Regions from separate parts of the Sporofaciens sp. JLR.KK001 genome, predicted to be linked through region 1. Evidence: predicted binding sites of a transcription regulator. Region 1 holds the regulator's gene; each other region holds the start of a gene.
What was found. Region 1 encodes Rex, which represses fermentation and respiration genes when NADH is low (regulators of the CRP and FNR family bind a similar motif). Its sites were predicted from a motif close to ATTGTTAANTANTTAACAAT; they were not measured.

Region 1 (10,743 bases):
CCCGCGATCACCAGAAGCTTCCCGTAAGTCCCTTTATTCGAATCTGCCTTCCGTATCGGCAGCATGGCACGGTAGTCCTCCTCGTCACAGGCATACGCCATCTGATACTCCTCAGCAAGCTGTTCTGTATGTATCCCCACATCCGCCGTATGTACCCATCCTGCATACTCACTGCCCGGATAGAATACAAGTCCCAGTTTTTCCAACTGGAACGTTACCGTGAGATCCGCCTGAAAGGCTTCCCCCAGCACGCAGCCCGTATCCGCCGATATCCCCGACGGCAGGTCAACGGCGAATTTGACCGCCTTTGCTTCATTCATCTTCCTCAGCACATCTGCGTATTTCCCCGTGATCTTGCGGCAAAGACCCACACCAAAGACTGCGTCTATGATGATACTATATTCATCTTCTATATATTCGTTGCATATTTTGCCGCCGATTTCCTGAAACCATTCGATCTGCTGCCTTGTCTCCTGTGTACAATGGGATTCATCGCCTACAAAACAGACCCTTGCATGATATCCTTTTCGAAGGAGAAGCCTTGCGATCGCAAACCCGTCTCCTCCGTTATTCCCGGAACCGCACACAATACAGGCCTTCGTAAGATCGAACCTCTCTTCTTCCATCACCTCTACGCAGGCCCTGGCAGCGCGCTCCATCAACTTAAGCGACGGGATACCTGCCTTATGTATCGTATACTGGTCCGCCCTCTTCATCTGAGAGCCGTCTGCCAGATATCTCATCTCCCACACCTCCTGTCTCTTGCAGTAAAAAGGACGTGTAACCCTGCCTGCACGTACATGCTGTTATTACACGCCTTGATCCTTGCTATTATTTGTGTTCTTCGTTATACCGGCTGATCTTGTAGGATAGCTGCATCAAGCTCTCTGACAAGTGCACATTCTCAACAATAATGTGTTCAGGCAGGTTCAGATCTGTATGGGCAAAATTCCAGATAGCCCTCACACCGTTCTCTACCAGGATATTCGCCACCTCGATCGCCTTCTCCTTGGGTATGGTCAATGCCGCGATCTCTACTTCATTCTCACGCACAAACTCACCCAGCTCGTCTAACATCCTCACCGGAACACCTCGGATCGACACGCCCTGGAGCCTTGGGTTCACATCAAAGATCCCCTTCAGGATGAAGCCCCTCTTCTCAAATGCGGCGTAATTCGCCAACGCCTGCCCCAGATTACCAGCCCCGATGATGATCATGTGATGATCTTCTTCCAATCCTAAGATCTTGCCGATCTCTGTATATAAATACTTTACATTATATCCGTATCCCTGCTGCCCGAACCCTCCGAAATTATTAAGATCCTGCCGGATCTGGGATGCCGTCACCTTCATCCGCCTGCTCAGGTCGTTGGACGAGATACGCTCCACCCCATGTTCTAATAATTCCCCCAGATACCGGTAATATCTCGGCAGCCTGCGTATGACAGCCTGGGAAATCTCTCTTTCTTCCAAAACTACTCACCTTCCATTTCATATCTAAAATTCATTATATAGAATACCGGGATCAAAGTCAAACTTTTAGTTGTATTTTATTCTATTTTCGTTATAATGAAAACAAAAGCTAAAAGGAGGATATTATGATACTGGCATGTCATGGAATGAACAAATCCTTCGGCGACAACGTGATCGTTGCCGGAGGTTCCTTTCATATAGAAGACCACGAGAAAGCCGCCCTGGTCGGACCAAACGGCGCAGGGAAGACCACCCTTTTCAAGATGATCGTAGGGGAACTGCCCTCCGACGGCGGCGATATCACACTGACGCGCGGCAAGACTCTCGGCTACCTTGCGCAGCACCAGGAGATGGTAAGCGGCAATACGATCTACGAGGAGGTCAGGCTTGCCAAGGCAGATATCATCGCCATGGAGCAGCAGATCCGCACGATTGAGACGGAGCTTAAGCATCTTGAAGGAGATGCTCTGTCCGCACGCCTGAATACCTATCACCGCCTGACGGCGGCATTTGAACAGGAGAACGGATACGCCTGCGAGAGCGAGATCACCGGTGTATTGAAGGGGCTGGGATTTTGCGAGGATGATTTCTCCAAACCGGTAGATACCCTCTCCGGCGGTCAGAAGACCCGTGTCTCCCTGGGGAAGCTTCTTCTCACCAGACCGGATATCCTGCTTCTTGACGAGCCTACCAACCACCTGGACTTAAACTCCATCGCCTGGCTTGAGACCTATCTTCTGAACTATCCGGGTGCCGTGCTGATCGTATCCCATGACCGGTATTTCCTTGACCGCGTCGTCACCAAGGTCCTGGAGATCGAGATGGGGAAGCTTATGACTTATATGGGCAATTACAGCGAATACGCCGAGAAGAAGCGCCGGCTCAGGGAGGCGCAGCTTAAGGAATATCTGAACCAGCAGCAGGAGATCCGGCATCACGAGGCTGTGATCGAGAAGCTTCGGTCATTCAACAGGGAGAAGTCTATCAAACGGGCTGAGAGCCGCGAGAAGATGCTTGAGAAGATCACGCCGGTAGAGAAGCCGGTAGAGATGAATACAGAGATCCATCTGAATCTCGAACCCTCCCGTGAAAGCGGCAATGATGTGCTCTTTGTAGAACACCTAAGCAAAGCATTTCCCAACCAGGTATTGTTCAGGGATGTTAATTTCGAGCTTCGCCGCGGGGAGCACGTCGCCATCATCGGGGACAACGGGACCGGCAAGACTACCCTGCTTAAGATCCTGAATCAGGTCATCCCCGCGGATTCCGGAACCTTCACCCTGGGAACCAACGTTGAGATCGGCTATTACGATCAGGAGCACCACGTCCTCCACATGGAGAAGACCATCTTCGACGAGATCTCGGACGATTACCCGGATCTTACCAACACGAAGATCCGCAATATGCTTGCCGCCTTCCTCTTCACTGGGGACGACGTCTTCAAACGGATCGGGGACTTAAGCGGCGGGGAACGCGGGCGTGTTTCTCTTGCCAAGCTGATGCTCTCCAAGGCTAATTTCCTGATCTTGGACGAACCTACCAACCACCTGGATATCACCTCCAAGGAGATCCTTGAGAAGGCGCTGAACGACTATACCGGAACGCTCCTCTATGTATCCCACGACCGGTATTTTATCAACCAGACGGCTACCCGGATCCTGGATCTGGTCAACCAGACCTTCGTTAATTATATCGGCAATTATGATTATTACCTGGAGAAACGTGAAGAACTGACCGCCGTCTATGCAGGCGGAACAGAAGACGCCTCTGACTCTGTATCTTCGGAAACAGTATCCGAGTCAAAGCTTAGCTGGCAGGAGCAAAAAGAAGCGAACGCCAGAGCACGCAAACGCCAAAACGACTTGAAGAAGACGGAAGAGCGCATCACCAGGCTTGAGGAACGGGACGCAGAGATCGACGGGATGATGACACTGGAAGAAATATTTACCAATTCCGTCAGATGCCAGGAGTTGGCAGATGAGAAGGCTTCGATCGCAGAAGAGTTGGAAGTGCTGTACGAACAGTGGGAACACTTAAGTGACGTATAAAATCTTAATTGGGGACGCAGTAAAATGATGTTTTACTGCGTCCCCATATCTCTTATCCTTCTGCTTTCTTCTTCCACGGCCGTTCCTTGTCAAGCCATCCCTTTTCCTTCCAATATGCCTGATCCACAGGGTTCATCCCCTTCTGATGCATACGGCGCATGATATAGAACAGCAGCCTGGTCTTGATCCCCGGAACCACCTGATCCGTCTCTCTGGTGAGCTTCAAGGAGAGCTTGTCAACATCCTGAAGGATCTTCTCCTTGACCGGCATAGACACACCTTCCCAGCACGTTGCCGCAACTGCAGGCCCATAAGAATAGATCCTGCCTACGCCCCAGAAGAGCAGGCTCCCTTTCATATCCTTTAATGTAGACTTCATGCCTCCCCTTGCGCCCGTCGTAATACACACTGCCTGCTTGGTGAACATCCTCTCCTCCGGCCTGTGCACCATGAAACGATACCCATAGTGATCCAGCAGCGCCTTCATGGCTCCCGTCACATGCAGCACATGGACCGGCGACGTAAATACCAGCAGATCCGCCTCATCGATCATACGGGTCACCCGCTTCATATACATCAGGTAATCCGGGCATCTCTTCTCGCTCTCCGTAATGCATGCGGCGCATCCCCGGCAGAATTCCGGCATATCCTTGGGGAGAAACAATTCAATGATCTGATCCTCATTCTCCGCTATCCTCTCAATCACCAGTTTCCCAACATGATAGCTTGATCCCTGCCTTAGCGTGCCGTTAATCATCAGTATTTTCATCTTGCCTTGTTCTCCCTTCTTCTTAAATCGTACGTCCTGTCACACCTTATCTATTGACTGCAGGCATACGCCTGCTTATCTGCATTTTTTAATTATATCACATTGAAATCTTTTTCACCACATAAAAATAAATATGGAAAGCTGACTTGACATATCATCGTTTATCCCTTATAATGAAAATACGGAAAGCAAACTTTACATCATAAGTATGATTCAGGAGGAACTGCTATGAAAACCACTCAAAAGAAAGTCTACATGCTGATCACCGGCGTCCTGTTATACGGTATCGGCTTCTGTTTAAAGTGTATGCACATCTTCAACAGCAGATGGATCATTCTCTGCCTGTCCCTGATGCATTACGGCGGGATGCTCCTATCCCTTTTCGCTGTCAATTACTTCGGCACAACTTACCAATATGAGAAATATCCGGAAGAAAGCAAGCAGACGCTCATAGATCTGAACGACGAACGAACCAAGAGTATACATAATCTGGCCAAGGCGCGGACCTTCAACATTATGACCTATGTGCTGATGCTCCTTCCCGCCGTTCTGATCGACCTGAAGGCCGGCCTTGTCGGAATCATCGGCGCGGGAGCAGCACTGCTTATATTCGGCATCTCCTATGCATTCTTCCTTGCCAAATATAAGAAAGAGCTGTGAATGGGTACAGGACATTCATCAATTTGGGACGCAGTAAACTTCCATTTACTACGTCCCAAATCGCAGATTAATTACATCTTCCCGGCTATCGCCTTTATAAATTCTTCACTGTTCAGCACTACCGGATTCTTGATCGTCGTGATCAGAGCCAGATCCTTCGTCATCTTTCCTTCTTCGATCGTATCAATAGTCGCCTTCTCAAGCCGGTCGGCAAATTCCATCAATTCCTGATTCCCATCCAATTCTCCGCGTTTCCTAAGCGCTCCGCTCCATGCGAATATCGTCGCAACCGAATTGGTTGAAGTCTCTTCTCCTTCAAGATGCTTATAATAATGACGCTGTACCGTTCCATGGGCAGCCTCATACTCGTAATACCCATCCGGGGACACCAGTACCGACGTCATCATGGCAAGCGAACCGAACGCCGATGAGATCATATCGCTCATCACGTCTCCGTCATAGTTCTTGCAGGCCCAGATATAGCCGCCCTCAGACTTCATCACACGCGCCACCGCATCATCGATCAGCGTATAGAAATATGTGATGCCTGCCGCCTCGAACTTCTCCTTATATTCCGCATCAAAGATCTCCTGGAAAATATCCTTGAAGGTGTGATCGTACTTTTTGGAGATCGTATCCTTAGTGGCAAACCACAGATCCTGCTTAATATCCAGCGCATAGTTAAAACAGCTCCTTGCAAAGCTCTCAATGGACTGGCTGATATTATGCATTCCCTGAACTATACCCGCGCTGTCAAAATCATGAACCAGCTCTCTCGTCTCCGATCCGTCCTCTGCCGTATATACCAGTTCCACCTTGCCGGCGCCCGGAATCTTCATCTCCGACCCCTTGTACACATCCCCGTAGGCATGCCTCGCGATCGTGATCGGCTTCTTCCAGTTTCGCACGCACGGCTCAATCCCCTCCACTACGATCGGAGCGCGGAATACAGTCCCGTCAAGGATCGCACGGATTGTCCCGTTAGGGCTCTTCCACATCTCTTTTAAGTCATACTCCGTCATACGCGCCGCATTGGGAGTGATCGTCGCACACTTCACTGCTACCTTATATTTCTTCGTCGCATTCGCAGAATCGACCGTCACCTGATCGTCCGTCTCATTCCTGTGCTCAAGCCCCAGGTCGTAATATTCCGTATTCAGCTCTATAAACGGCTCCAACAGATGATCCTTGATCATCTTCCACAAGATACGGGTCATCTCGTCTCCATCCATCTCTACGATCGGTGTGTTCATCTTAATCTTTGCCATGCTATATTTCCTCCTGTTCTTCTCTGTTCTCTCTCCTGACCACCTGTTCAGACAGGTGCAGATTCTTCATTACATTCAAAATATGCCGGTTGGCCAGCTCCTCCGCCAGCTCTCCATCCCGGTCCTTGATCGCCTTCAGGATCTCCCGGTGCTCCTGGATCGATCTTACCGCCCGGTTCTTCTCCCCTACCGACATAGCTCTCGCCATCTGGACATATTTGTGGAAATCAGACAATACATGCTCAAGTATACGGCTGTTAGAGGCCTCATACAAGACCTTATGGAATTTTCCGTCCAGCTCTGTCACCTGTTCTGCCTGTTCCCCGCCCTTCTTCTGCAAATGAAATTCAGACAGCAGCAGCACCTCTTCCAACTCCTCGATCTGTCTCTCCGTAATATGTTCCGTCGCCCATCGGGCGCACATCCCCTCTAACATTGAACGAATCTTATAGATATCATAGACATCCTTCTGGGTGATCCCTGTAACATAGGCGCCTTTATTGGGGATGATGGTCACCAGCCCCTCAAGCTCTAACTGCCTTAACGCCTCTCTCACCGGAGTCCGGCTGACTCCTAATTCCTCCCCGATAGTAATCTCCCGAAGCTCTTCATGCTCATGATAGACTCCCGACAAGATGTCTTCCCTGAGCCTTTGAAATACTCTCCCCCGCAGCGAGCGGTCATGATACTCTTCCATTCCTTCCTGCCCTTCCTTCTCATTCCAGACGATATCCCAGTCTATTCTGTGCATCCTCGATCACGGCTAACAACTCTTCATCCGTCAGGACTGTCACACGCCCTTTCTCATATTCTCCGTCCACCCAGGCTTTTACCATGGCAACCAGCTCTGTATTCTTATCCACCTGCCGGTCTTCCGGCAGCCGGAAATAGGTATTGATCCAGTGCGCGATCCCTGCAAGCCCTGATGTGTTAGACACAGCCACTAGGGGCGGACGGTTCAGGAACTTCTCTGTATCAAATACATTATAGATCTCTTCATTCTTAAGAAGACCGTCCGCATGAATCCCGGCACGCGTCACATTGAAATTCCTCCCCACAAACGGCGTTCTTGACGGCACCCGGTATCCGATCTCCTTCTCATAATATTCTGCAAGCTCCGTGATCACTGTGGTATCCATCCCGTCCAATGTCCCTCTAAGCTGCGCGTATTCGAACACCATCGCCTCCAAAGGCGTATTCCCTGTCCGCTCCCCGATCCCGAATAAGGAGCAGTTCACCCCGCTTGCCCCATAGAGCCAAGCCGTCGTAGAATTACTTACCGCCTTGTAGAAATCATTGTGCCCGTGGAACTCGATCAGCTCACTCGGCACTCCCGCGTGGACACGGATACCGTAGATGATACCTGGAATCGATCTTGGTATCACGGCCCCGGGATAATTCACCCCATAGCCCATGGTATCACAGACACGGACCTTGACCGGAATCTGATATTCTTCCATCAGCTTCATAAGTTCTAAGCAGAACGGGATCACGAATCCATAGATATCCGACCTGGTGATATCCTCCAGATGGCATCTCGGGCTCACCCCCGTCTCCAGACACTCCCGGACTACCGACAGATAATGATCCATACATTCTCTTCTCGTCATCTTCAATTTATAGAAAATGTGATAATCCGAACAGCTTACCAGAATCCCCGTCTCTTTCATCCCAATCTCCTTCACCAGCTCAAAATCCTTCTTGCTGGCACGGATCCAACTGGTGATCTCCGGGAATTCATACCCCTTCTCCATACACTTATACACGGCATCCCGGTCCTTCTTACTGTATAAGAAGAACTCACACTGACGAAGCTTCCCGTAAGGACCGCCAAGTTTATGAAAATATTCATAGAGCCTTACGATCTGCTCTGTGCTGTACGGCGCCCTCGACTGTTGGCCATCCCGGAAAGTTGTATCTGTGATCCATATCTCATCCGGCATACTGTGAGGTACGATACGGTCATTGAACGCAATCTTCGGAATCTCGTCATAATGAAACAGATTCCGGAATACATTCGGCTTCTTCACATCTACCAGCGGATACATGTGCTCCTCAAGCTGCAGCAGATTGGTGTGCTTGTCTAAATATACTTTTCTGTTCTCCATGTACGCCCTCTCCTTCGTGTCATATCCTTTTGATTGTTAACGTGTATAATTGTATACAATTATACACGTATTGTCAAGAGCTAAATCAAATACCCCGCTGCCCGCATACAATAAAACAGGCTCCCCGGAAAATCAGGAAACCTGTTCATTTCCAAAAGCATCAGTATAACTTCGCTCCGATCTCACGAGGCCGGAAGCCTTCATCCTCTAATGCCTTCATAATCTCATTCTTATGATCTGTTCCAAATGCCTCCATGGTGATGCGAAGCTCCACCGCAGCGTTACGGTTGGTGCTGACAAACTGGTTGTGCTCAAGCTTGATGACATTTCCCTTCGCATCTGCGATCGTAGCCGCAACCCTCACCAATTCACCCGGCTTATCCGGAAGCAGTACAGATACGGAGAAGATCCTGTCTCTCTGGATCAGCCCGTGCTGCACGATAGAAGACATGGTGATCACATCCATATTGCCGCCGCTTAAGATCGCTACCGCCTTCTTACCCTTAAGGTCGAGCTGTTTCAACGCCGTGACCGTAAGAAGTCCCGAATTCTCCACCACCATCTTGTGGTTCTCCACCAGATCCAGGAAAGCCCCGATCAGCTCGTCGTCCTCTACGGTCAGCATCCTGTCGATATTCTCCTGGGCATAGGGGAAGATCTTCTCGCCCACCCGCTTAACCGCGGTACCGTCCGCGATCGTGTTGGCGCTGTCCAGCGAAACCGGCTCTCCTGTAGCAAGCGCCGCCGTCATACTCGCCGCCTGCGACGGTTCCACACCGATCACCTGGATCTTGGGATTCAGCATCTTGGCAAGTGCAGACACACCAGTGATCAATCCGCCTCCGCCCACCGGCACCAGGATGTAATCCACCGTCGGAAGCTCCTGCACGATCTCCATGGCGATCGTTCCCTGCCCGGTAGCAATATCCGGATCATCGAAGGGATGGACGAAGGTATATCCCTTCTCCTCCGCCAGCTTCAATGCATACTCGCATGCATCGTCATAGACATCCCCGTAGAGAATCACCTCCGCACCGTAATTCTTAGTCCGGTTCACCTTGATCAGCGGAGTAACCGTCGGCATCACGATCACAACCTTACAGCCGAACTTCTGTGCCGCATAAGCGACGCCCTGGGCATGATTGCCGGCCGAAGCCGTAATAAGGCCTCTCGTGCGCTCCTCCTCGCTCATCGTACTGATCTTATAATAAGCTCCCCGCACCTTGTATGCTCCGGTATACTGCATATTCTCCGGTTTCAGATAGATCCTGCCGCCTGTCTCCTGGCTCAGATACTCACTGTATACTAATTTGGTCGGATTGGTGATATTCTTGACAAGCTCGCTTGCCTGTTCGAATTTTTCAAGTGTCAGCATATTATTCTTCCTCCTCTTCTACCGTAAATAATGCCTGTACAAACGCATCCGCATCGAACTTCTGCAGATCGTCGATGGTCTCGCCGACCCCGATATACTTGACCGGGATCCCTAGCTCTGCATGGATCGCTACCGCAATCCCGCCCTTCGCCGTTCCGTCCATCTTCGTAAGGACGATCCCGGTAATATCCGCCACCTCATTGAACTCCTTCGCCTGCTGCAGCGCATTCTGTCCCGTAGTCGCATCCAGTACCACCAGCGTCTCCCGGTAAGCCTCCGGGAATTCCCGGTCGATGATCCGATTCATCTTCTTCAATTCTTCCATCAGATTCTTCTTATTATGAAGCCTGCCCGCCGTATCGCACAGCAGCACGTCTGCGTGCCTCGCCTTGGCAGACGCTACCGCGTCATAGACTACAGACGCCGGGTCTGACCCTTCCTGCCCGCCGATCAGATCCGCCTGCGCACGGTTCGCCCATTCCTTAAGCTGCTCTCCGGCCGCCGCGCGGAAGGTATCGGCCGCCGCAAGCACTACCTTCTTATTCTGAGCGCGAAGCTTCCCTGCCAACTTCCCGATCGTAGTCGTCTTACCCACGCCGTTGACTCCGATTACCATAACCACGGAAGTCTTCTCCTCGAACTCATAGGCCGTCTCGCCCACATCCATCTGTTCCTTGATGCTCTCGATCAGGACCTCCCTGCATTGAGCCGGCTCCTTGATATGCCGCTCCCTAACCTTCGCCTTCAGATCATCCAGGATATCATAGGTCGCCTGTACGCCCAAGTCCCCCATGATCAGAACCTCTTCCAGTTCCTCATAGAAATCATCATCAATATGAGAAAAGCCGTTAAAAATACTGTCCATCCCGGACACGATATTATCTCTCGTCTTCCCAAGCCCCTGCACCAGACGCCTGAAAAAACCTGTCTTCTCCTTCTTCTCTTCTGCCATCTTTAACCTCCTGCTTTCTTCCTCACTCTATTGATCCAACTCTTCCTCCAACAGACTTACCGATACCAGCGTTGAGATTCCCTTCTCCTG
Region 2 (10,743 bases), on a different contig from region 1:
AATTGAAGAATCTGGGGGTTCGGGCGACGATCGCCCCTACCCCCAGAGCCGCGAGTAAATGCTGCGGGGTCTCGCTTCTGATCCGGGAGGAAGATAAGGAAGCGGTAGAGGCCTGTATAGAGGAGCATGGAATTGAGATTCTTAAGATCGCGGCAATCGAGCGGGATGTGAACCCTAAGAGGGACAGATATTGTTAATATTCGGCGCTTGCCGCGAGTTTTTTGGCTGAGGTAAAGGGATATGGATTATGTAGGGATTGATATCGGCTCCACGGCGTCCAAGGTGGTGGCGAGAGGAAAGAAGGAGATGGAGTTCGTTCTTCCGACGGGATGGAGCAGCAAAGAAACTACTCACACAATTAAAGAAAAATTAAAAGAAAATGACATAGATGTACTGTCAGAAGACACCAAGGTGGTAGCGACAGGATACGGCCGGGTGGCGGTAGATTTCGCAGACTATGTGATCACGGAGATCACCTGTCATGCCAGGGGCGGAAGAGAGATGGCGGGAGATCATTGCTCCATCATTGATGTAGGCGGACAGGATACGAAGGTGATCCTGGTAGAGAACGGGATGGTGCAGGATTTCCTGATGAATGACAAATGCTCCGCCGGTACCGGGAAATTCCTGGAGATCATGGCAAACCGGCTGGGGGTTACCCTGCAGGAATTGTTTGATATGGCGGATACGGGAACGGTCCTTCCGATTAGCTCGCTGTGTACGGTATTTGCGGAGTCCGAGGTGATCAACTATATCGGAGAGGGAAGGAAACGAGAGGATATCGCGGCCGGGGTTGTGGATTCGGTCGCGGCGAAGGTGGCGCAGTTAAGTCAAAAGAAGAGCCTTGCGGGAAGGATCATACTGACAGGAGGTTTAAGCAGCAGCCGGTATTTTACCAGGATCTTATCAGAGAAGATCGGGCGGGAGGTTGAACCGACCGAACGGGGTAGATATGCGGGAGCGCTGGGAGCGGCGCTGCTTGCAGAAGAGAAGTCAAGATAGGTTTGACTTCTCTTTCTTAATGTGATATATTAATTTTGATAAAAAATTATTACTCTGATAAAAAATAAATATGAATTGTATGTACGAATATTCGAAATATTATTCGCAAACTGTTAAAAAGTAGCAAAAAATCTGAAAAAAATTATATACAAACTATTTTTTTGTGATAATATAAGGGTAATAAGTTTTATAGGAGGAAAGTAGGAGGGTTATTTATGGAAATGTTTTTGAACGTGGTTCCTGTGTTGGGGATTATCGCACTTGTTTTTGCAGGTGTCCTGGCTGCAAAAGTGAATAAGCAGAGTGCAGGAACCGAGAGGATGCGGGAGATCGCATCATCAATCAGTGAGGGCGCCCAGGCATTCCTTACAGCAGAGTATAAGATACTGGTATTCTTCGTTCTGGTATTATTTCTGCTGATCGGCTTTGGAATCGGCAATTGGGTGACCGCAGTTTGTTTCGTGGTGGGGGCGGTATTCTCCACACTGGCAGGATATTTTGGAATGACTGTAGCGACGAGGGCTAATGTCAGGACTGCGAATGCAGCGAAGGAAGGCGGCATGAATAAGGCTCTTTCTATTGCATTTTCAGGCGGCGCGGTTATGGGGATGTGTGTAGCCGGACTTGGCGTGCTGGGGGTAAGCACGATCTACCTGATTACGGGGAATGTAGACGTTCTCTCAGGATTCAGCCTTGGAGCATCTTCGATCGCTCTGTTTGCCCGTGTAGGCGGAGGAATCTATACGAAAGCGGCAGACGTAGGAGCGGACCTTGTCGGGAAGGTTGAAGCGGGAATCCCGGAGGATGATCCGCGTAATCCCGCAGTTATCGCGGATAACGTAGGTGATAATGTAGGCGACGTTGCCGGAATGGGCGCGGACTTATTTGAGTCTTATGTGGGCGCCCTGATCTCAGCGCTCACTCTTGGAATTGTATATTATAAGATTGAAGGCGCGGTCTATCCGCTTCTGATCGCAGGACTCGGTCTGGTTGCGTCTATTCTCGGAACATTCTTTGTTAAAGGCGATGAGAATTCGAATCCGCATAAGGCGCTTAAGATGGGATCTTATGTGGCCAGCGCGCTGGTGCTGATTGCGGCGTTCGTGTTCAGCCAGTATCTTTTCGGCAATATGAAAGCGGCGATCGCGATCGTAGCCGGACTGATCGTCGGTCTTCTGATCGGTATCATCACTGAGGTCTATACATCCGGTGATTATAAGTCGGTCAAAGAGATTGCGGAGCAGTCAGAGACAGGGCCGGCAACTACGATCATCAGCGGTCTGGCGGTAGGTATGAAGTCTACGGGAATCCCGATTCTGTTGATCTGTGTGGGAATCTTTCTGGCATATCGATTCTGCGGACTCTACGGAATCGCACTGGCGGCGGTAGGTATGCTCTCTACGACGGCGATCACGGTCGCGGTAGACGCCTATGGGCCGATCGCAGATAATGCGGGCGGTATCGCAGAGATGTCAGGTCTGGATTCCGGCGTCCGCAAGATTACGGACAAGCTGGACGCGGTCGGCAATACGACGGCAGCAATGGGCAAAGGCTTTGCCATCGGTTCCGCGGCGCTGACGGCGCTTGCACTGTTCGTTTCCTATGCGGAGGCGGTGCAGCTTAAGAATATAGACCTGCTTGACAGCCGGGTGATCATCGGATTATTCATCGGCGGTATGCTGCCGTTCTTATTCTCTGCTATGACGATGGAGTCGGTGTCAAAGGCGGCGTATAAGATGATCGAGGAAGTGAGACGGCAGTTCCGTGAGAAGCCGGGTATCATGAAAGGAACAGAGAAGCCGGATTATAAGTCCTGTGTGGCCATTTCTACGACTGCAGCACTTAAGGAGATGCTAGTGCCCGGAATCATGGCGGTATTATCTCCGCTGGCTGTAGGATTATTGCTGGGGCCTGCATCCTTGGGCGGTCTGCTTGCAGGCGCGCTGGTGACGGGCGTTATGCTTGCGATCTTTATGTCGAACTCAGGCGGCGCATGGGATAACGCGAAGAAATATATCGAAGACGGAACACACGGCGGCAAGGGCAGCGAAGCGCATAAGGCTGCGGTTGTGGGCGATACGGTAGGAGATCCGTTCAAGGATACTTCAGGACCGTCTATTAATATTCTGATCAAGCTGATGACCATTGTGTCACTGGTATTTGCGCCGTTATTCCTGGCTGTAGGCGGATTATTATAGATCAGCGGTAGATCTGCAGTCTGGTGACTATAAGTTATATTTATTTAGAGAGAGAAGAGGGACGCGGTAAGTCTCTCTTCTTTCTCTTATTGTATGGCAGTACATACCCCTAAGAGGAACTGAGCTAAATGTTGAAAAAGGTTATTTCATAACGCAATTGGTTGTGAAGATTGTTAAAAATTTGACTTTTTAGAAAAAATTAGAGAATTTTTATTGATTTTATTTTTTAAATATGTATACTAAATAACATATACTATGAAAAAAAGGAGATTATGAAAGATGGCAGAGATTAATTTGAGTAAGTATGGCATCAGCGGCACCACTGAAATCGTACACAACCCTTCTTATGAGATGTTATTTGAAGAGGAGACAAAGCCAGAACTGGAAGGTTTTGAAAAGGGACAGGTCAGCGAGCTTGGCGCAGTGAATGTCATGACTGGTATCTACACCGGGCGTTCGCCGAAAGACAAGTTCATTGTAATGGATGAGAATTCTAAGGACACCGTATGGTGGACCTCCGATGAATACAAGAATGACAATCATCCGGCTTCAGAGGAGACCTGGAAGACAGTTAAGGATATTGCTTTGAGTGAGCTCTCAAACAAGAAGCTGTTTGTGGTAGATGCCTTCTGCGGTGCGAATGAAGACACACGTATGTCAATCCGTTTTATCATGGAAGTGGCATGGCAGGCTCATTTTATCAGGAATATGTTCATTATGCCGACTGAAGAAGAGCTTGAGAAGTTTGAGCCGGATTTCGTTGTTTATAATGCATCCAAGGCTAAGGTTGAGAACTACAAGGAGCTTGGTCTGAATTCTGAGACAGCAGTTGTATTTAACATTTCAAGCCGCGAACAGGTTATTATCAATACATGGTACGGCGGAGAGATGAAGAAGGGTATGTTCTCTATGATGAACTACTATCTGCCGCTTAAGGGGATTGCTTCCATGCATTGTTCTGCCAATACAGATATGAACGGAGAGAATACCGCGATCTTCTTCGGACTTTCCGGAACAGGTAAAACTACGCTTTCTACTGATCCGAAGAGACTTCTCATCGGTGATGACGAGCACGGCTGGGATGACGACGGTATCTTTAACTTCGAGGGCGGATGTTATGCGAAGGTTATCAACCTTGACAAGGAATCAGAGCCGGATATCTACAATGCGATCAAGAGAGATGCTCTTCTTGAGAATGTTACTCTGGATGCAGAGGGCAAGATTGATTTCAACGACAAGAGTGTGACAGAGAATACACGAGTGTCTTATCCGATCGATCACATCGAGAAGATCGTACGTCCTAAATCCGCTGCTCCAGCGGCGAAGGAAGTTATCTTCCTGTCCGCAGACGCTTTTGGTGTACTGCCTCCAGTATCTATTCTTACACCGGAGCAGACACAGTATTACTTCCTGTCAGGATTCACAGCTAAGCTTGCAGGTACAGAGCGCGGAATCACTGAGCCTACACCAACCTTCTCCGCATGCTTCGGACAGGCGTTCCTTGAATTACATCCTACGAAGTATGCAGAAGAGCTTGTTAAGAGAATGCAGAAGAGCGGCGCTAAGGCATACCTGGTTAATACAGGATGGAACGGCACAGGCAAGCGTATCTCTATCCGTGATACCCGTGGTATCATCGATGCGATCTTAAGCGGAGATATCCTGAAGGCATCAACGAAGAAGATTCCATACTTCAACTTTGATGTTCCGACAGAGCTTCCGGGCGTCGACACCAACATCCTGGATCCTCGCAATACTTATGCAGATGCATCTGAGTGGGAGACGAAGGCTAAGGATCTTGCACAGAGATTCGTTAAGAACTTTGCGAAGTATGAAGGAAATGAAGCCGGCAAGGCTTTGGTTCCGGCTGGTCCGCAGTTATAATTGACTATCTGTTAACTGTCTATAGACAGCAGGAGAACCAACATTAGGATATAATGTTGGTTCTCTTTGCATTAACGGATAAGGAATGTAAACTGCCGGTTGAGGACAGGCAAAGAAGATTTGATATTAGAAGAGAGGAATGGCAGATGACAAAAGTAGATATTATATCAGGCTTCCTGGGGGCGGGCAAGACCACCTTTATTAAGAAGCTGATCGACCAGGTATATGCGGGAGAGAAACTGGTTCTGATCGAGAATGAATTTGGAGAGATCGGGATTGACGGCGGTTTCTTGAAGGATGCAGGGATTGAGATCACGGAGATGAATTCGGGCTGTATTTGCTGTACGCTGGTAGGTGATTTCAGCGAAGCGCTTCAGAAGGTGCTTAAGGAATATGAACCGGACCGTGTGCTCATTGAGCCGTCAGGAGTCGGCAAATTATCCGACATCGTAAAAGCGATCAAGGCTGTGAAGAAGAAGGCCGAGATTGAGATTAACGGAAGGATCACGGTAGTTGACGGTAAGAAAGCGAAATTATATCTTAAGAATTTCGGTGAATTCTTTGAAGATCAGGTGAAGCATGCGTCTACGATCGTCGTCAGCAGGACGCAGATGATGACGGATGAGAAGATTGAAGAATGTGTTCATATGCTTAGGGAAGAAAATGCGGATGCCGCGATCATATCAACACCCTGGGAAGAACTTGGTAAGGATGCGGTCTGCCGTGCGCTGCAGCGTAAGGCAGAGATAGAAGAACTGTTGGAGAACCGGGATGAACATGAGCACTGTCATCATGGCCATGGGGAAGGCTGTTGCGGCCATGGAGAGCATGGTCACCAACATGGCCATGGGGAAGGCTGCTGCGGTCATGAGGAGCATGGCCATGATCATGGAGAGGGCTGCTGCGGTCATGGTCACCATGACCATCATCATGCGGACGAGGTTTTCACAAGCTGGGGCAGGGAAACAGCGCATAAATATACGGACGAGGAGCTTGATTTCCTGTTGAAAGCATTATCGGAGACGGACGGATACGGGACGATCCTGCGTTCAAAGGGGATCATCCCGATGGAGGACGGAACCTGGAAGCAATTTGACCTGGTGCCGGAAGAGTATGAGGTCCGCGCAGGACAAGCGGATTATACCGGGCGTGTATGCGTGATCGGAACGAATCTGAAGGAAGAGGAGCTTCGGAAGCTGTTTCATATTTAAGCTATAATAATCCGAATGGGATAATAGAAATGGAGGTGATTGCATGAGAACGCCTGTATTCATATGTACAGGTTTTTTGGACAGCGGCAAGACAACGCTTGTCAAAGGAACGCTGATGGAGCAGGATTGGATCGCGCCGGGATTAACATTGCTGCTCTTGTGCGAAGAAGGGGAGGAAGAGTATCCGAAGGAATACCTGGAAGAAAAAGAGATAGCGCTGCTGAGAATTAATGAATTTGACCAGTTGAATCCGGCATTTTTTAAGAATTGTGATATGAATTATCATCCGGCGCAGGTTGTGATCGAGTATAACGGAATGTGGAAGTTAGAGGAACTCTTGTCTGTCAAATATCCCCGCAACTGGGAGCTGCAGGGAGTCTATTCCACCGTCAATGGGACGACTCTTGACATGTATCTTAAGAATATGAGAAATATATTGATGGAACAGTTGACGGAATCTGAGCTGATCGTGGTAAACCGCTGCCCGGAAGGTACGGACCGCTCGGGCTTCCGGCATGCGCTGAAGGTACAGAATCCGATGGCGCAGTTAATATTTGAAGGATTAGACGGCAGGATCATCCAGCCGTCCGAGGAAGACCTGCCGTACGATGTGAAGGGGGATAAGATTGCCATAGATTCTATTGACTTCGGAATCTGGTATGTGGATGCCTGCGACCATCCAGAACTGTATCTTCACAAGGAGATCGAATTCGTGGCTCAGGCGTTCCGGCCGAAAGGGATGAAAGAGAATATGTTTGTCCCTGTGCGCAAGATCATGACATGCTGTGCGGAAGATATCAATTATTATGGATACCCGTGCAAGTCGGAAGATAAAATAGATTTTAAGAGGGGCGAATGGTTCAAGATCCGTGCCAGATTCGAATTTGAACAGGCAGTTGCTTTTGGAAATGAACAGCCCGTTCTTTATCTGATCGATATGGAACCGGCAAAAAAACCAGACGAAGATGTGGTGTATCTGGGATAACCCCCTGCGGCGCGCGCAATCGCTCTACTTGTACCGAAAAAGGAACAAAAATAAAGCTAAGAATGACTAGACTTTTAAAAGAGTGTGAACTATAATAAATGCATACGTCAAATTATCCATAATTTGTACAATTATAAGGAGGAACAACGACAATGGCAAGAAAAATGAAGACCATGGATGGTAATCAGGCGGCAGCTCATGCATCATATGCATATACAGAAGTCGCAGCTATTTACCCGATCACTCCATCATCTGTTATGCCGGAGCATGTAGATGAATGGGCAACTGAAGGCAGAAAGAACATATTTGGACAGACAGTTCAGGTAACAGAGATGCAGTCAGAGGCAGGAGCAGCAGGAGCAGTACACGGTTCTCTTGCGGCAGGAGCTTTGACGACGACATTTACCGCATCTCAGGGCTTACTGCTTATGATTCCTAACTTATATAAAGTGGCAGGCGAGCAGCTCCCAGGTGTGTTCCACGTATCTGCACGTGCCCTTGCCAGTCATGCACTGTCAATCTTTGGAGATCATTCAGATGTATACGCCTGCAGACAGACCGGTGCAGCCATGCTCTGTGAGTCAAGCGTACAGGAGGTTATGGACTTAACGCCGGTTGCACACTGTGCGGCGCTTAAGGGCAAGCTTCCGTTCATTAATTTCTTTGACGGTTTCCGTACTTCACATGAGATTCAGAAGATTGAGACTTGGGATTATGAAGATCTGAAAGAATTAGTAGATATGGATGCAATTGATGCATTCAGGAATCACGCATTGAATCCGAATCATCCATGCCAGAGAGGTTCTGCTCAGAATCCGGATATTTTCTTCCAGGCAAGAGAAGCATGTAATCCATATTACGATGCTATGCCGGCGATCGTTCAGGAATACATGGACAAGGTTAACGCTAAGATCGGTACAGATTATAAGCTGTTTAACTACTATGGAGCAGCAGATGCCGAGAAGGTCATCGTTGCAATGGGTTCCGTATGTGATACGATCGAAGAGACGATTGATTATATGCTGGCAGCAGGCGAGAAGGTCGGCGTTGTGAAGGTTCGCCTCTACAGGCCGTTCTGCGCTCAGGCATTGATCGATGCGATCCCAGATACAGTAAAATATATCAACGTACTCGACAGGACAAAAGAGCCTGGAGCACAGGGCGAGCCATTGTATCTGGACGTTGTATCCGCACTGAAGGGGTCTAAGTTCGATGCGGTTCCGATCAACTGCGGACGTTATGGATTAGGTTCCAAGGATACGACTCCTGCACAGATCGTTGCAGTATTTAACAATGCTGACAAGGCAAGATTCACCATCGGTATCGAGGATGATGTAACGAATCTGTCTCTGGCAACAGGACCGGCTCTGGTTACGACTCCGGAAGGTACGATCAACTGTAAGTTCTGGGGACTTGGAGCAGACGGTACGGTTGGAGCGAACAAGAACTCCATTAAGATCATCGGCGACAACACAGATATGTACGCACAGGCTTACTTCGATTATGATTCCAAGAAGTCCGGCGGTGTTACTATGTCCCACTTACGTTTCGGTAAGAAGGCGATCAAGTCCACCTATCTGATTCGTCAGGCGAACTTCGTTGCTTGCCACAATCCATCTTATGTGGACAAGTATAACATGGTTCAGGAGTTGGTTGACGGCGGTACATTCCTGTTGAACTGCCCATGGGATATGGAAGGATTAGAGAAGCATCTGCCGGGACAGGTGAAGGCTTATATCGCAGATCACAACATTAAGTTCTACACCATCGACGGTATTAAGATCGGTAAAGAGATCGGACTTGGCGGACGTATCAATACAGTATTGCAGTCAGCGTTCTTCAAGCTGGCAGCGATCATTCCTGAGGAGGAAGCAATCGACCTGATGAAGGCTGCTGCGAAGGCAACCTACGGAAGGAAGGGAGACAAGATCGTTCAGATGAACTATGACGCTATTGACGCCGGTGCAAAGCAGATCGTAGAAGTATCTGTTCCAGAATCCTGGAAGTCCTGTGAGGATGAGGGATTATTTACACCAGAGGTTAAGGGCGGAAGAGAAGACGTTGTTGATTTCGTTAAGAACGTTCAGTCTAAGGTGAATGCTCAGGAAGGTAATTCACTTCCGGTATCTGCATTCAACGACTATGTTGACGGTTCTACGCCATCAGGATCTTCTGCATATGAGAAGCGCGGTATCGCGGTAGATATTCCGGTATGGGTAGAGGAGAATTGTATCCAGTGTAACCGCTGTGCGTATGTATGTCCGCACGCTGTTATCCGTCCGATCGCTCTTACAGAGGATGAGCTTGCCAAGGCTCCGGAAGGAACGAAGGCTATTGATATGATCGGTATGCCGGGCATGAAGTTCGCGATGTCTGTATCAGCATACGACTGTACGGGATGCGGTTCCTGTGCGAATGTATGTCCGGGCAAGAAGGGCGAGAAGGCTCTCGTGATGAAGAATATGGAAGAGAACGTTGCGTCTCAGGAATTATTCGATTTCGGAAGAGAGATTCCGGTAAAACCAGAAGTCGTTGCGAAGTTCAAACCAGAGACTGTAAAGGGAAGCCAGTTCAAGCAGCCGCTGCTTGAGTTCTCAGGCGCTTGTGCAGGATGCGGCGAGACTCCTTATGCGAAGCTGATCACACAGTTATTCGGCGACAGAATGTATATTGCCAATGCAACGGGATGTTCCTCTATCTGGGGTAACTCTTCACCGTCCACGCCTTACACTGTAACTCCGGAAGGAAAGGGACCGGCTTGGTCAAACTCCTTGTTCGAGGATAACGCAGAGTTTGGTTATGGTATGCTCTTAGCTCAGAAGGCGATCAGAAACAGATTAAAAGCTCAGGTTGAGGCAGTTGCAGCAGCAGATGCGGCTTCCGAAGATGTGAAGGCAGCATGCAAGGAATACCTTGATACTTTCAACTGTGGTGTTACCAACGGCGATGCTACAGACAAGCTGGTTGCGGCATTAGAAGGATGCGACTGCGATACATGCAAGGACATTGTTAAGAATAAAGACTTCCTCGCTAAGAAGTCTCAGTGGGTATTCGGCGGCGACGGATGGGCATATGATATTGGATTCGGCGGCGTTGACCATGTACTGGCAAGCGGCGAAGACATTAACGTAATGGTATTCGATACAGAGGTTTACTCCAACACAGGCGGACAGTCCTCTAAGGCTACCAAGACAGGCGCTACAGCTCAGTTTGCTGCAGGCGGTAAAGAGACCAAGAAGAAGGACCTTGCGGGCATCGCTATGAGCTACGGTTATGTATATGTAGCGCAGATCGCTATGGGTGCTGATTTCAACCAGACGGTTAAGGCTATTGCAGAGGCAGAGGCATATCCGGGACCATCACTGATCATTGCTTATGCTCCATGTATCAACCATGGTATCAAGAAGGGTATGAGCAAGGCTCAGACGGAGGAAGCATTGGCAGTAGAGTGCGGTTACTGGAA
Region 3 (10,743 bases), 1.6 Mb from region 1:
TATTGTAATCGGGTATAATTTTATAACCTCTTATCATTCCAAAGTATTAGAGTATTTAACTCAAACTTCCCACATTTAAAATAGGATTTGCACTTGGTGAGTAGGCACTTATTAAAGTGCGAAGTTTGAGATTCTAAGGGAAAATCCACGAGGAAATCATCCGTGCTGTTAAGAACAGCGGGCGCACGTTCCACCTCTTCGTGATCTTTGATGGGATAGTAGTGGCTGTCACTTTTTAGCAACAACGGGATCTGGTCTGTCTCTATAAGCATCCGGTTTGGATTAAATCCACATTTTTCACAGGCATTCATGATTTCTCATCTCAGGATGCCCGCAATAGAGCAAGCCGCAAAGCTTATGTAACGTATAAACCTCATAGCCCGAATAATGGAAATTGAGATTGCCCCATTGTCTGTATTGATATTTTTTGTTATAGTAGAACTATATTTTGCAGGACGGCAGTCTGACCGCCCTGCACAGGGCATGCATTACGGGATGCCCCTTGGGTATACCATACAAGTATAACTCAATTTAATTATCCTTATGTTTCACTGGCCTGCTTTCCCGATAGCACGTGTGTAAAAGCCTTGACGTAGCCCGCTACGCCTGCGTTTTTACACACGCACTCTGGAAAAAGCATGCTCACCGAAACAGTAAGGTAATTAAATTGGGTTATACTAACTATAGGAAGGAGGCGCACGAATGGGGATTTACCTTAATCCCGGGAACAGCGGGTTTGCACAGATATGTAGAGGTGAATATGTCGATAAGACAGGACTTGTCGAGTTGATCAATCAGAGAATTAACGGGCCGGAGAACCTGCTTTGTATCAGCAGGCCTCGCCGCTTTGGGAAATCTTACGCTGCGAAAATGCTTGTTGCATATTATGACCGTTCCTGTAATTCTCATGTATTGTTCGACGATAAGAAAATTGCAGAGACAACGGACTATAGGAAGCATTTGAACAAATACAGCGTGATCTATCTGGATATCACAACCTTTATATCGGAAGCTCTGACGCAGAACCGTCTGTTGCAGGATGTTCCAGGTATGATCCAGGAGGCGCTTCTAAAGGATCTGGCAGAGTGTGGATTCCAGGTCAGGGAGGGAGACAGCCTGAACGATAATCTGGTACGTATTGCGGGGCAGCCGGATGGAGGGAAATTTGTATTTGTGATCGATGAGTGGGATGCAGTGATCCGGGAGGCGAAAGACGATCCTGAAGCACAGAATAAATTTCTGACTTTTCTCAGGGGATGGTTTAAAAATGGTCAATTTACCCCAAAAGTTGTGGCGGCTGCCTATATGACCGGGATTCTTCCGATTAAGAAGGATGGTTCTCAGTCGTCGATCTCTGAATTTGATGAATATTCCATGGTCAAACCATTGTTTTTTGACAAATATGTTGGTTTCACTGAGGATGAGGTGCGTTGTCTATGTGAAAAAAATAATGTTGACTTTAAGACCATGAAGCAATGGTATGACGGATATGTTTTCAGGAATGTTGGATCTGTGTACAATCCCAATTCCGTAATGAAATCAATCCGCTTTGATGAGTTTGATTCTTACTGGACAGAAACCTCTGCAGCAGAAGGATTGATGGATTATATCAGTAAAGGATACAAGGCTCTTACGAGAACCATTGCCGAGTTGATCGGAGGCGTTGCGGTAAAGGTCAGTATCACCGGGTTTGCTAATGATCTTACAACATTTAGAGGAAGAGACGATGTTTTAACCTTAATGATTCATCTTGGTTATCTGGCTTACGACGCCGAGAATCAGACAGTCAGAATTCCGAATGAGGAGATTAAACTGGAATTCCAAAAGGCTGTCAGAGACGTAAAGCATGAGGCTACGATGAAACGTTTAGAAGAAAGCGATCAGTTGTTCTTTGATACCATACATGAGAAAGCAGACGCAGTTGCCGCACAGATCGAGAAGATTCATATGGAAGAAAACGTACCGCTGCACTATAACAAGGAAGACAGCCTAAGGAGTGTGATCAAGCTGGCATATTACACATATCGGGATCATTATGTGCAGTTTGAAGAACTTCCCGGCGGTGAGGGATTTGCAGATGTGGTTTACTTTCCGCGTCACGATTCGGACTGGCCAACCCTGGTCATAGAGTTAAAGTGGAATAAAACTGCCAGAGGAGCTATTGACCAGATCCTGAATAAGAAGTATGCGAATGTTGCGGAGAATTTTGGAACAGATATCTTGCTGGTTGGGGTTAATTATGAGAAAGATGCTCCCCCTGGTAAGAGAAAGCACACGTGCAGCATCGTCAGATACGAGGTAAAATAGATAAATTGTGCAGATCGCAATGATAAAATGTTATCCTGTAGTTAAAATCAGTTTGTGTGGGGGAGTCACTTTGTGGCTCCCTTTTATGTTGCTCATCTCTAGTACACCGAATAATAAGTAACCAGCCATATAACTTGCCTGATTTTCCATCTGCGTCGTTGTTGTCAATCGGCGTAGCGCCGAATTCATTTCAAAGACCGCTTCATATGTTCTTTCAGATCATGGATAAATTTCTTCTCGCGGATACTGATCTGGTACGACTGCGATTTCATCAGATATACCCCTATATATTGGTCGAATTCCAACGGCAGGGCGATTACGCCGGCTCCCTTGTTGATAGATATGGAACTTTTCACGATAACAGAGATATATTGTCCGGTTTTGATCGTGTCGAACAGGCCTCCACGGTCAAAGATATAGGTAATGTTCTCCTCATCGTTCAGACCCAGAACATCCAGCCAGTCGGCGGCGTCAAAATTCTCATAAGTAACAATGTGTTGGTTTTGAAGATGCAGATAGGATATGGAATCCAGTTTCGCAAGTGGGTGGGATGTACTCATGATCACTTCCAACGGAATGTGGAGCCTAAGCGGTATCAGATCCATATTGTATCTGTTGGCGGTAAGCCTGTGGAAAGGCTCGCGGCTCTCGAAGCAGTAGAAGATAGCCATCCGGTATCTCTGTTCCACCACATCCTGCAGCACTTGGATCAATCCGGTCTCCTTGAAGATATCCCGGCAGCCCTGCGCCGGATTCTGATTCAGGAATTGAATAAAGGTCTGCATAAATAGGGCGGAATAGGTACAGGAGACGGAGAGATTCTCATGGTGGTTGAACTGAGTGGGAATCTTCTGGATCTTCTTGTATTCGGATAAAATAATTTGCGCGGACTGTACAAAGCATTCACCTTCCTGTGTCAGTTCGATTCCCTTATTGCTGCGCGCGAAAAGAGAGAAGCCTAATTCTGTTTCCAGGGCACGGATCGAATGGCTGAGGCTAGACTGTGAGGTGAACAGATTTTTGGCGGCTTTGTTGATGGAGCCGCATTTCCAGATTTCCAGTACGCATTTCAGATTGTGAAAATTCATTAGATCATCTCCTATATGGAGGTTAGTATTGATCGATTCTGCAAATATTAATATATAATTCCATATTATATAGTTTTTCTATAAGTATATCAATAGAATCGGGGTATGCGAATTCATTCATACTCTGATTGATTCCTGTATAACCGTGTTTTAACTCTCCATGTTACAATTATAACAATAAAAGAGTCGACTCCAAGAATAAATATTATGGAGGTAATTGAATATGGCAGAAGTAAAACAACCGGCAAGTGCTTTATCATCACCGAGGTTTTGTAACATGGGGACATTTATGCGTATGACGAAGGTGGATTCCGCGAAGGGACTGGATTTTGCGATCGCGGGCGCGCCCTTTGACACGGCTAGTTCTTTCCGTTCAGGGTCACGATTCGGGCCGAATGCGATCCGTAACATTTCTGCTATGATGAAACCGAACAATGTAATTCTTCAGGTAAACATCATGGAGAACTTAAAAGGCGGAGATATTGGGGATTTTAATGTAACTCCGGGATATATCCATCCGACGTACGATGCGATCGAGGCGGGGGTTGCCGGGATCTTAGAAGAGAATGCGGTGCCGATCGTCCTGGGCGGGGATCATTCGATTACGCTGGCGGAACTGCGTGCGGTCGCGAAGAAATACGGTCCGGTTGCTCTGGTGCATTTTGATTCTCATTCCGATCTGTGCGACGAGGTATTCGGCCAGAAATATAACCACGGCACTCCGTTCAGACGTGCGATCGAGGAAGGCCTGATCAATCCGGCGCACTCGATCCAGATCGGTATGCGAGGTTCCTTATATGACCCGAATGAGCATAAGATGGCGGCGGATCTGGGGATGCTGCTGATCCCGGCCCATAAGGTGCGTGAGATGGGATTTGAGGCATTGATCAGGACGGCTATGGAGCGGGTAGGTGATAAACCGGTATTTCTGACTTTTGATATTGATTTTGTAGATCCTGCGTATGCACCGGGAACAGGAACGCCGGAAGTGGCGGGTTTCACTTCTTATGAGTCACTGTCGCTGGTGCGAGCCATCAAGGATATGAATTTTGTGGGATTTGATATCGTTGAGGTTCTGCCGGCATATGATTCCGGGGAGGTAACGGCATATCTTGCCGCAAATATCGTATTTGAATATCTGTCCATCCTTGCTGCAAAGAAAAAAGATTAACAGCACAGACGGAGGGCAGAATGGAAGAAAAGAAAAAAGTTATTCGTGTAGAAGAAGTCACAGATCCGGATATGATGTCCAAAGAGCTGGACAGCGTGGTTCTTGAAGGCGGCAATAAGACCAAAGGGATTATCCTGTTTCTTATATGTTCGATTATAGGAATTGCAGTATTCTTCGGACAGATAGAGGGAAGCACTATTTTCGGAATCATTTATAATGGATTCGTTGATCTGTTTGGGCAGGCGATATACTGGATTCTGTCGATTGTGATTACGGCAAATTTTATCTGTCACATATATTTTAAATATATAGATAAAGGAAAGACAAAAAACGCATTTGCGGATGTTTACGGAAATGATAAGATTATTCATACAGTCTTATATGGATTGGGCGCCGTCTATGTAATTATTTACACATTGTGGATCGTTCACGGCATGAATATGCCGGAGATCGTTATCAGTGATGCAACGGGCGGCAATGTTATTCCGCCGATCGTAAAGGGTGTGTTTGGTATCGTACTGGCAGGAGCAGTATTTATGCCGTTCTTGCTGAATTACGGTATTCTGGAGATCATTGGCGTGCTTCTGGAGCCTTTGATGCGGCCGCTTTTCAAGGTCCCGGGTAAGTCCGCGCTGGATGCTACGGCATCTTTTGTAAGCTCATCGTCTCTCGGCGTTCTGATCACAAACCGCTTGTGGAAGAACTGTGTCTATACAGAGAAGGAAATGGTTGCGATCATGACCGGCTTCTCAGCGGTATCCATAGGGTTCGCCCAGTTGGTTATTGATACAGCGGGATGCGGAGCCCAGTTTTTCGAGATCTATGCGGTAAGCTTTGTGATGGTATTTCTGATAGAGATGATTACGGTGCGTATTCCGCCGGTCTCTAAGAAAAAGGATGTCTATTACAACGGAAAGGTTCAGACGGAAGAGGAGCGTAAGGAAGGCGCGCGTTATTCGGTTCAGACCATTCCGACGGGAATCTGGCGTTCAGTGAAGCGTGCTGCGATTGCTCACAGTGTTCCGAAGAATGTGAGTCTCAGTCTGAAGGACAGTATACTGGTGCTGCCGCAGGTATTGACGATGCTGTCCGCGATCGGTGTGTCCGCTATGATTCTTGCGGAGTATACGCCGGTGTTTAAGTGGTTGGGTTATATATTCCAGCCGGTTCTGATGCTGTGCCAGGTGCCTGACGCGGCAGCCATCGCGCCGTCTATGCCGGTGGGGATCGCGGAGATGTTTCTCCCGGTTCTCGTCATGAACAGTACGGCGGCTGCGGTATCGATCAGTATGCAGGCGAGAGTGTTCGTCTGCCTGGTGTCCATGTGCCAGATCATCTTCTTCTCGGAGACGGCTACGGTTATGATGGCGACAAAATCACCGATCAAGTTCTGGGAGATCATTGTATGCTTCATTGAGAGAACGCTGATAGCGATCCCGCTGGCATCATTGGCGGTACACCTTATATTTTAGACAAACGGATATTGAATATAGACTGTTCATCAAATAGAACCTGCAGGATGCATCGGCTTATGAGAATTGCATCCTGCAGGTTCTATTGTTTGCAATTATTCTGCATTTCTTTCCATTCCCCCGGCTTCAGATTCTCATCCAGTACAATATCATCAATGGCAATGCGCTTCAAGGCGACCACACAGCAGCGGACAGCCTTCATCATCCGGCGGATCTGCCGCTTCCGTCCTTCCGTGATGATGATGGTTCCGCTGGTGACCGGATGGTCCGGGCGGTTCCTTCCTATGGCAGCCTGTACCTCTGAAGGGAGTGAGGGCATGATCTCCGATAACACCGAGCGAGCTGTGACTGTGATCTTACAGGGCAGTGTCGGTATGTCGGAGCCGTTTAACAGGATACCATTCTCAAGCTTCTGAAGATTCATAGGATCTAAGTCACCTAAGACGGTGAATTCATAGATTTTCTTCTTCTGATAATCCGGGTGTGTCATCATCTGATTCCATTTTCCGTCGTCCGTAATGATCAGCAGTCCTTCCGTCTCGCGGTCTAAGCGTCCAACAGGGGAGAGACGGTCGTTTTGAAGGTCTTTAAAATAATCCATTACGGTAGGGAAGCGTCCGTCACGGCGGGCGGTGACGCAGCCGAAGGGTTTGTTGAACATATAATAGTGATACATCAGCTTACTTTATCCTCGTTCAAATTTGAATTATTATATGTAAAAAGTAGTTATTTGTCAAGTGATTGACGGTATTGAATCGAAGTGCGGATATGCTTATAATAGACATAAGAGAACATTTTAACATATTAGCAGGAATACAGGGAGCGGGATAGGAATGATGTGTGAGAAGAAGTGTATATTAATAGCAGATGATGAGCCGGGAATCATCCAGTTATTAAGGGATTATTTTGAGATACAGAACTATCAGGTAATAGAGGCGAGAAATGGACTGGAAGTATTAGGACAACTGAATCGCGGGCCGGATATCATACTCCTGGATGTCAATATGCCGATGCTGGATGGATTTGAAGTGTGCGAGCGGATCCGCGCCCATGTCTCGTGTCCGATCGTGTTCCTGTCTGCGAAGGTCGAGGAGGCGGACAGGATCAGGGGTCTGATGCTGGGCGGGGACGACTATATCCTGAAGCCGTTCAGCATCGAAGAGCTGGGTGCGAGGGTAGAGGCCCATCTTCGGAGAGAAGAGCGCAGGAGGACGGACCGGGCGGTGAAGGTATTCGACCGGCTGGCGATCCATTATGGCGACCATTGCGTATATTATGAAGAACAGCCGCTGAATCTGACGAAGACAGAGTATGGGATCGTGGAGACACTTTCATTAAATGCCGGGCAGGTATTTAGTAAAGACCAACTGTATGAGAAGGTCCGCGGATTTGACGGGAGCGCCGACAGCAGTATTGTTATGGAGCATATACGGAGGATTCGGAGTAAGATCGGCAAGTATACGAGTCATGCTTATATAGAGACTGTGTGGGGAGTGGGATATAGATGGATTGGTTAGAAGAGCGAGTAGTAAGACTGCAGAGATATATCCGCGATCTTTCCTTCCGTAAGGCGATGATCGCGTATATCCTGGTGCTGTCTGTGGTTGTGTTTGGCCTGTCATATTTGACCATCATTGTCTGCTGGCAGTGGGAGATGGAAGAATGGGTGCGGTATGAGAGGGCAGATCTGGCAGATCTGGTCTACAGGAAAGGTCCTTTGTGGGGATTTCATTTTCATTTCGCAGAAGGAACGGATTATTGGAAGATATTATTTTTGGATTTGATCAGGGTATGGTGTCCGTTTTTTTATGCATTTGCAGGGATGATATTGACAGTCTGCATCTTCTACAAGAAAAGGCTGGCAAGGCCTTTGTCCATCCTTGAGGACAGTGTAGGGCGGATCTGGAGAAATGATCTCGAATTCAGGGTCTGCTATGAGAGCAGGGACGAGCTTGGAAGCCTCTGTGATTCGGTGGAGGATATGCGTACGGAGCTGGTCAGGGGAAAGGAAGAGATGTGGCGGCTCGTGGAGAGGCAGAAGGAATTGAATGCCGCGTTCGCCCATGATCTCCGCACTCCGCTCACGGTGCTTCGGGGTTATACGGATTTCCTTTTGCGTTATATTCCGGAGGGGAAGATCAGCGAGGAGAAGATGCAGGATACACTGGCATTGATGTCCGATCACATAAGGAGGCTTGAGAATTACAGCCGCACCATGAAGGGGATCCGGAGCATTGAGGAGGTTCCGTTCTTGCCGGAGAGGACAGAGCTTGGAAGCCTCCAGAAGAAGATCGGGGAGGTGGTATTTGCATTAGATCAGGCGGGAGATGTCAGGGTCATTTATCAGAGACGAGATGCGGCGGGCGCCGTCAGAGTAGAAGCGGATGATAATATTATCGTAGAAGTCCTGGGAAATGTACTCTCCAATGCGATCCGCTATGCAAAAGAAGAGATCGAGGTCGTGTCGGATTATGACGAAGCGAAGGAGGAATTCCTGCTGACAGTCCGGGATGATGGGAAGGGATTCTCGGAAGAACAGCTTCAGAAGGCATTGCAGCCGTACCATAAGGAGTATGAAGAGAAACCGGACGAACACTTTGGGATCGGGCTTCATATCTGCAGGGAATTCTGCAGGAAGCATGGCGGGACTTTGAATGTTGCGAACAGTATAAGGGGAGGGGCGGCTGTCACAGCGTCGTTTATCTGCAGGGTATATTCGGAGAATATTTCAGATATCCTTAGTGATTCTTAATTTTTTGTAGAGAAATTATAGGGATTTGCGTTTTATTATATTTATATCAGGAAGGCAGATGCAGAGTATTTATCAAGATGTCTTCTGAAATAAGGAGGATGAAGGCGTATGTCCACTACAATCGAAATCAGGAATCTGAATCAATATTATGGCAAGAAGCAGGCGTTAAGAGATATTAATCTTACGATCGAGACAGGCATGTTCGGTCTCTTGGGGAGAAACGGTGCGGGAAAGACCACACTGATGAAGGTGATCGCGACACTTTTGCCCCGGTCGGAAGGAGAAGTGACCGTGTGCGGCAGAAGTACGTTAAGAGCACAGGAGGTCCGGCGGATCGTTGGGTATCTCCCGCAGGATTTCTCTATGTATCCGAACATGACAGTGTACGAGGCGATGGATTACTTAGGCGTGCTGTCCGGATTGAGTAAGGCGAAGCGCAGGCAGCGGATCCCAAGACTTCTTGAGAGAGTGAATCTTCAGGATGACCGGAGGAAGAAGGTGAAGGCGCTGTCCGGCGGGATGAAACGGCGCCTCGGTATCGCGCAGGCAATTCTTCATAACCCTAAGGTACTGATCGTGGATGAACCAACGGCAGGACTAGACCCGGAAGAACGGGTGCGTTTCCGTAATCTTCTGTGCGAGATCGCAGAGGATCGGATTGTGATATTATCCACCCACATCGTGGGGGATATCGAGGCGACTTGTGAGGATATTGCGGTTCTGGACGAGGGGAACGTCATTTATCAGGGGACGGTGTCAGATCTGATCGCTATGGCAGAAGGGAAGGTATATTCAGCAGAGATCAGCAAGCGCGAATTAGAAATCTTGAAGAAGGACTATCTTGTGACCAGTATGCTCACCCTGGGAAATAATGTGATGGCACGTTTCCTGGCAGAAGAGAGACCCTTTGCGTCAGCGAAGCTCTGTGAAGCAGGTGTGGAAGATGCTTATATGTATCTGATGCATGCAGAGAGGGGGGAGTACGGATGTTAGGACAGTTATTTGTCAGGGAGTGCAGGCAGACGGCAAGGAGTCTTATATTCTGGCTGACAGTTTTGATACTGATCTTCGATTTTACCACGCAGCTTGGTGAGATGGAGATTGATGAAGAACCGCAGCCAGGGCAGGAGAGCTATGGTCACCGGCAGAGCAAGGATCCGGATATCATTATGAGAAGTACGCTTGGACAGCTGACAGAGGAGTATGTCCGGGAGAACTATACGACTTATCCCATTGGTTTCTATAAGAGTGTGACGCTGAATGAGAAGGATGATGCGAGGATCGGGGAGATACTGGAAGAGACGGCGGGTATTGCAGGCCGTGAATCGGCGGAACAGATAATCGAAGAGTGGTATGCCGCCCGGAATGAGCCGGGATTGGCAGGCGAGCCTTTGAAGGTGGAACCGGCAGATGGTATGACCTATGAACATTTTACCGAACTTATGGATGAAGCAGATAAGATTCTTGGCGGAGGCTCGAACTATGGTAAGGAGTACAGGGAGAAGAATGCCCAAGTTCCTATGACTTACGAGGATGCGGTGAAGGAGTACGATGCGCTGATAGAAGAGGATCGGCTGACCGGCGGATACGCCAGGCTGTTCTGCGATTATATGGTGATCTTCCTGGGGATTTTGCCGGTCTTCCTGGCGGTGACGAGGGGGCTCAGGGACCGGCGTTCCATGATGCAGGAATTGATCTATACGAGGAAATGTTCTTCGCTGACGGTCATAGTGAGCCGCTATCTGGCCATGCTCGTGATGCTGACGCTGCCCGTGCTTATATTGTCTCTGAATCCGCTGCTGAAATGTATGAGCTATGCCGGTAAGGCAGGGATTGCGGCGGATACGCTGGCATTTGTGAAATACACTTTCGGATGGCTGTTTCCGACGATCATGATCGTATCGGCGCTTGGAATGTTCCTCACAGAGCTTACCGATACGGCGGCTGCGGTGC

Region 2: pckA (phosphoenolpyruvate carboxykinase (ATP)) is a predicted target of Rex. The motif match lies at 3,370-3,389, and genes of this name have one in related genera.
Region 3: speB (agmatinase) is a predicted target of Rex. The motif match lies at 3,555-3,574, and genes of this name have one in related genera.

Annotation. Positions count from the first base shown of each region.
Region 1 covers NZ_JAYMNO010000001.1:2,145,794-2,156,536, reverse strand. The annotation lists partial or broken gene VSQ62_RS11320 (NAD(P)H-hydrate dehydratase) at 1-716, opposite strand, end outside; gene VSQ62_RS11315 (redox-sensing transcriptional repressor Rex) at 832-1,473, opposite strand; gene abc-f (ribosomal protection-like ABC-F family protein) at 1,599-3,521, shown strand; gene VSQ62_RS11305 (flavodoxin family protein) at 3,574-4,290, opposite strand; gene VSQ62_RS11300 (hypothetical protein) at 4,519-4,950, shown strand; gene VSQ62_RS11295 (NADP-dependent isocitrate dehydrogenase) at 5,022-6,218, opposite strand; gene VSQ62_RS11290 (GntR family transcriptional regulator) at 6,220-6,915, opposite strand; gene VSQ62_RS11285 (hydroxymethylglutaryl-CoA lyase-like TIM-barrel protein) at 6,935-8,326, opposite strand; gene ilvA (threonine ammonia-lyase) at 8,487-9,701, opposite strand; gene ftsY (signal recognition particle-docking protein FtsY) at 9,703-10,653, opposite strand; gene smc (chromosome segregation protein SMC) at 10,681-10,743, opposite strand, start outside.
Region 2 covers NZ_JAYMNO010000002.1:183,552-194,294, reverse strand. The annotation lists gene VSQ62_RS26130 (putative Se/S carrier protein) at 1-197, shown strand, start outside; gene VSQ62_RS26125 (acyl-CoA dehydratase activase) at 241-1,002, shown strand; gene VSQ62_RS26120 (sodium-translocating pyrophosphatase) at 1,218-3,200, shown strand; gene pckA (phosphoenolpyruvate carboxykinase (ATP)) at 3,480-5,084, shown strand; gene VSQ62_RS26110 (CobW family GTP-binding protein) at 5,231-6,295, shown strand; gene VSQ62_RS26105 (TIGR03943 family putative permease subunit) at 6,339-7,280, shown strand; gene nifJ (pyruvate:ferredoxin (flavodoxin) oxidoreductase) at 7,433-10,743, shown strand, end outside.
Region 3 covers NZ_JAYMNO010000001.1:3,735,260-3,746,002, reverse strand. The annotation lists gene VSQ62_RS19060 (AAA family ATPase) at 703-2,307, shown strand; gene VSQ62_RS19055 (LysR family transcriptional regulator) at 2,493-3,395, opposite strand; gene speB (agmatinase) at 3,619-4,566, shown strand; gene VSQ62_RS19045 (YjiH family protein) at 4,587-6,038, shown strand; gene VSQ62_RS19040 (pseudouridine synthase) at 6,121-6,714, opposite strand; gene VSQ62_RS19035 (response regulator transcription factor) at 6,875-7,555, shown strand; gene VSQ62_RS19030 (sensor histidine kinase) at 7,543-8,790, shown strand; gene VSQ62_RS19025 (ABC transporter ATP-binding protein) at 8,899-9,783, shown strand; gene VSQ62_RS19020 (ABC transporter permease) at 9,777-10,743, shown strand, end outside.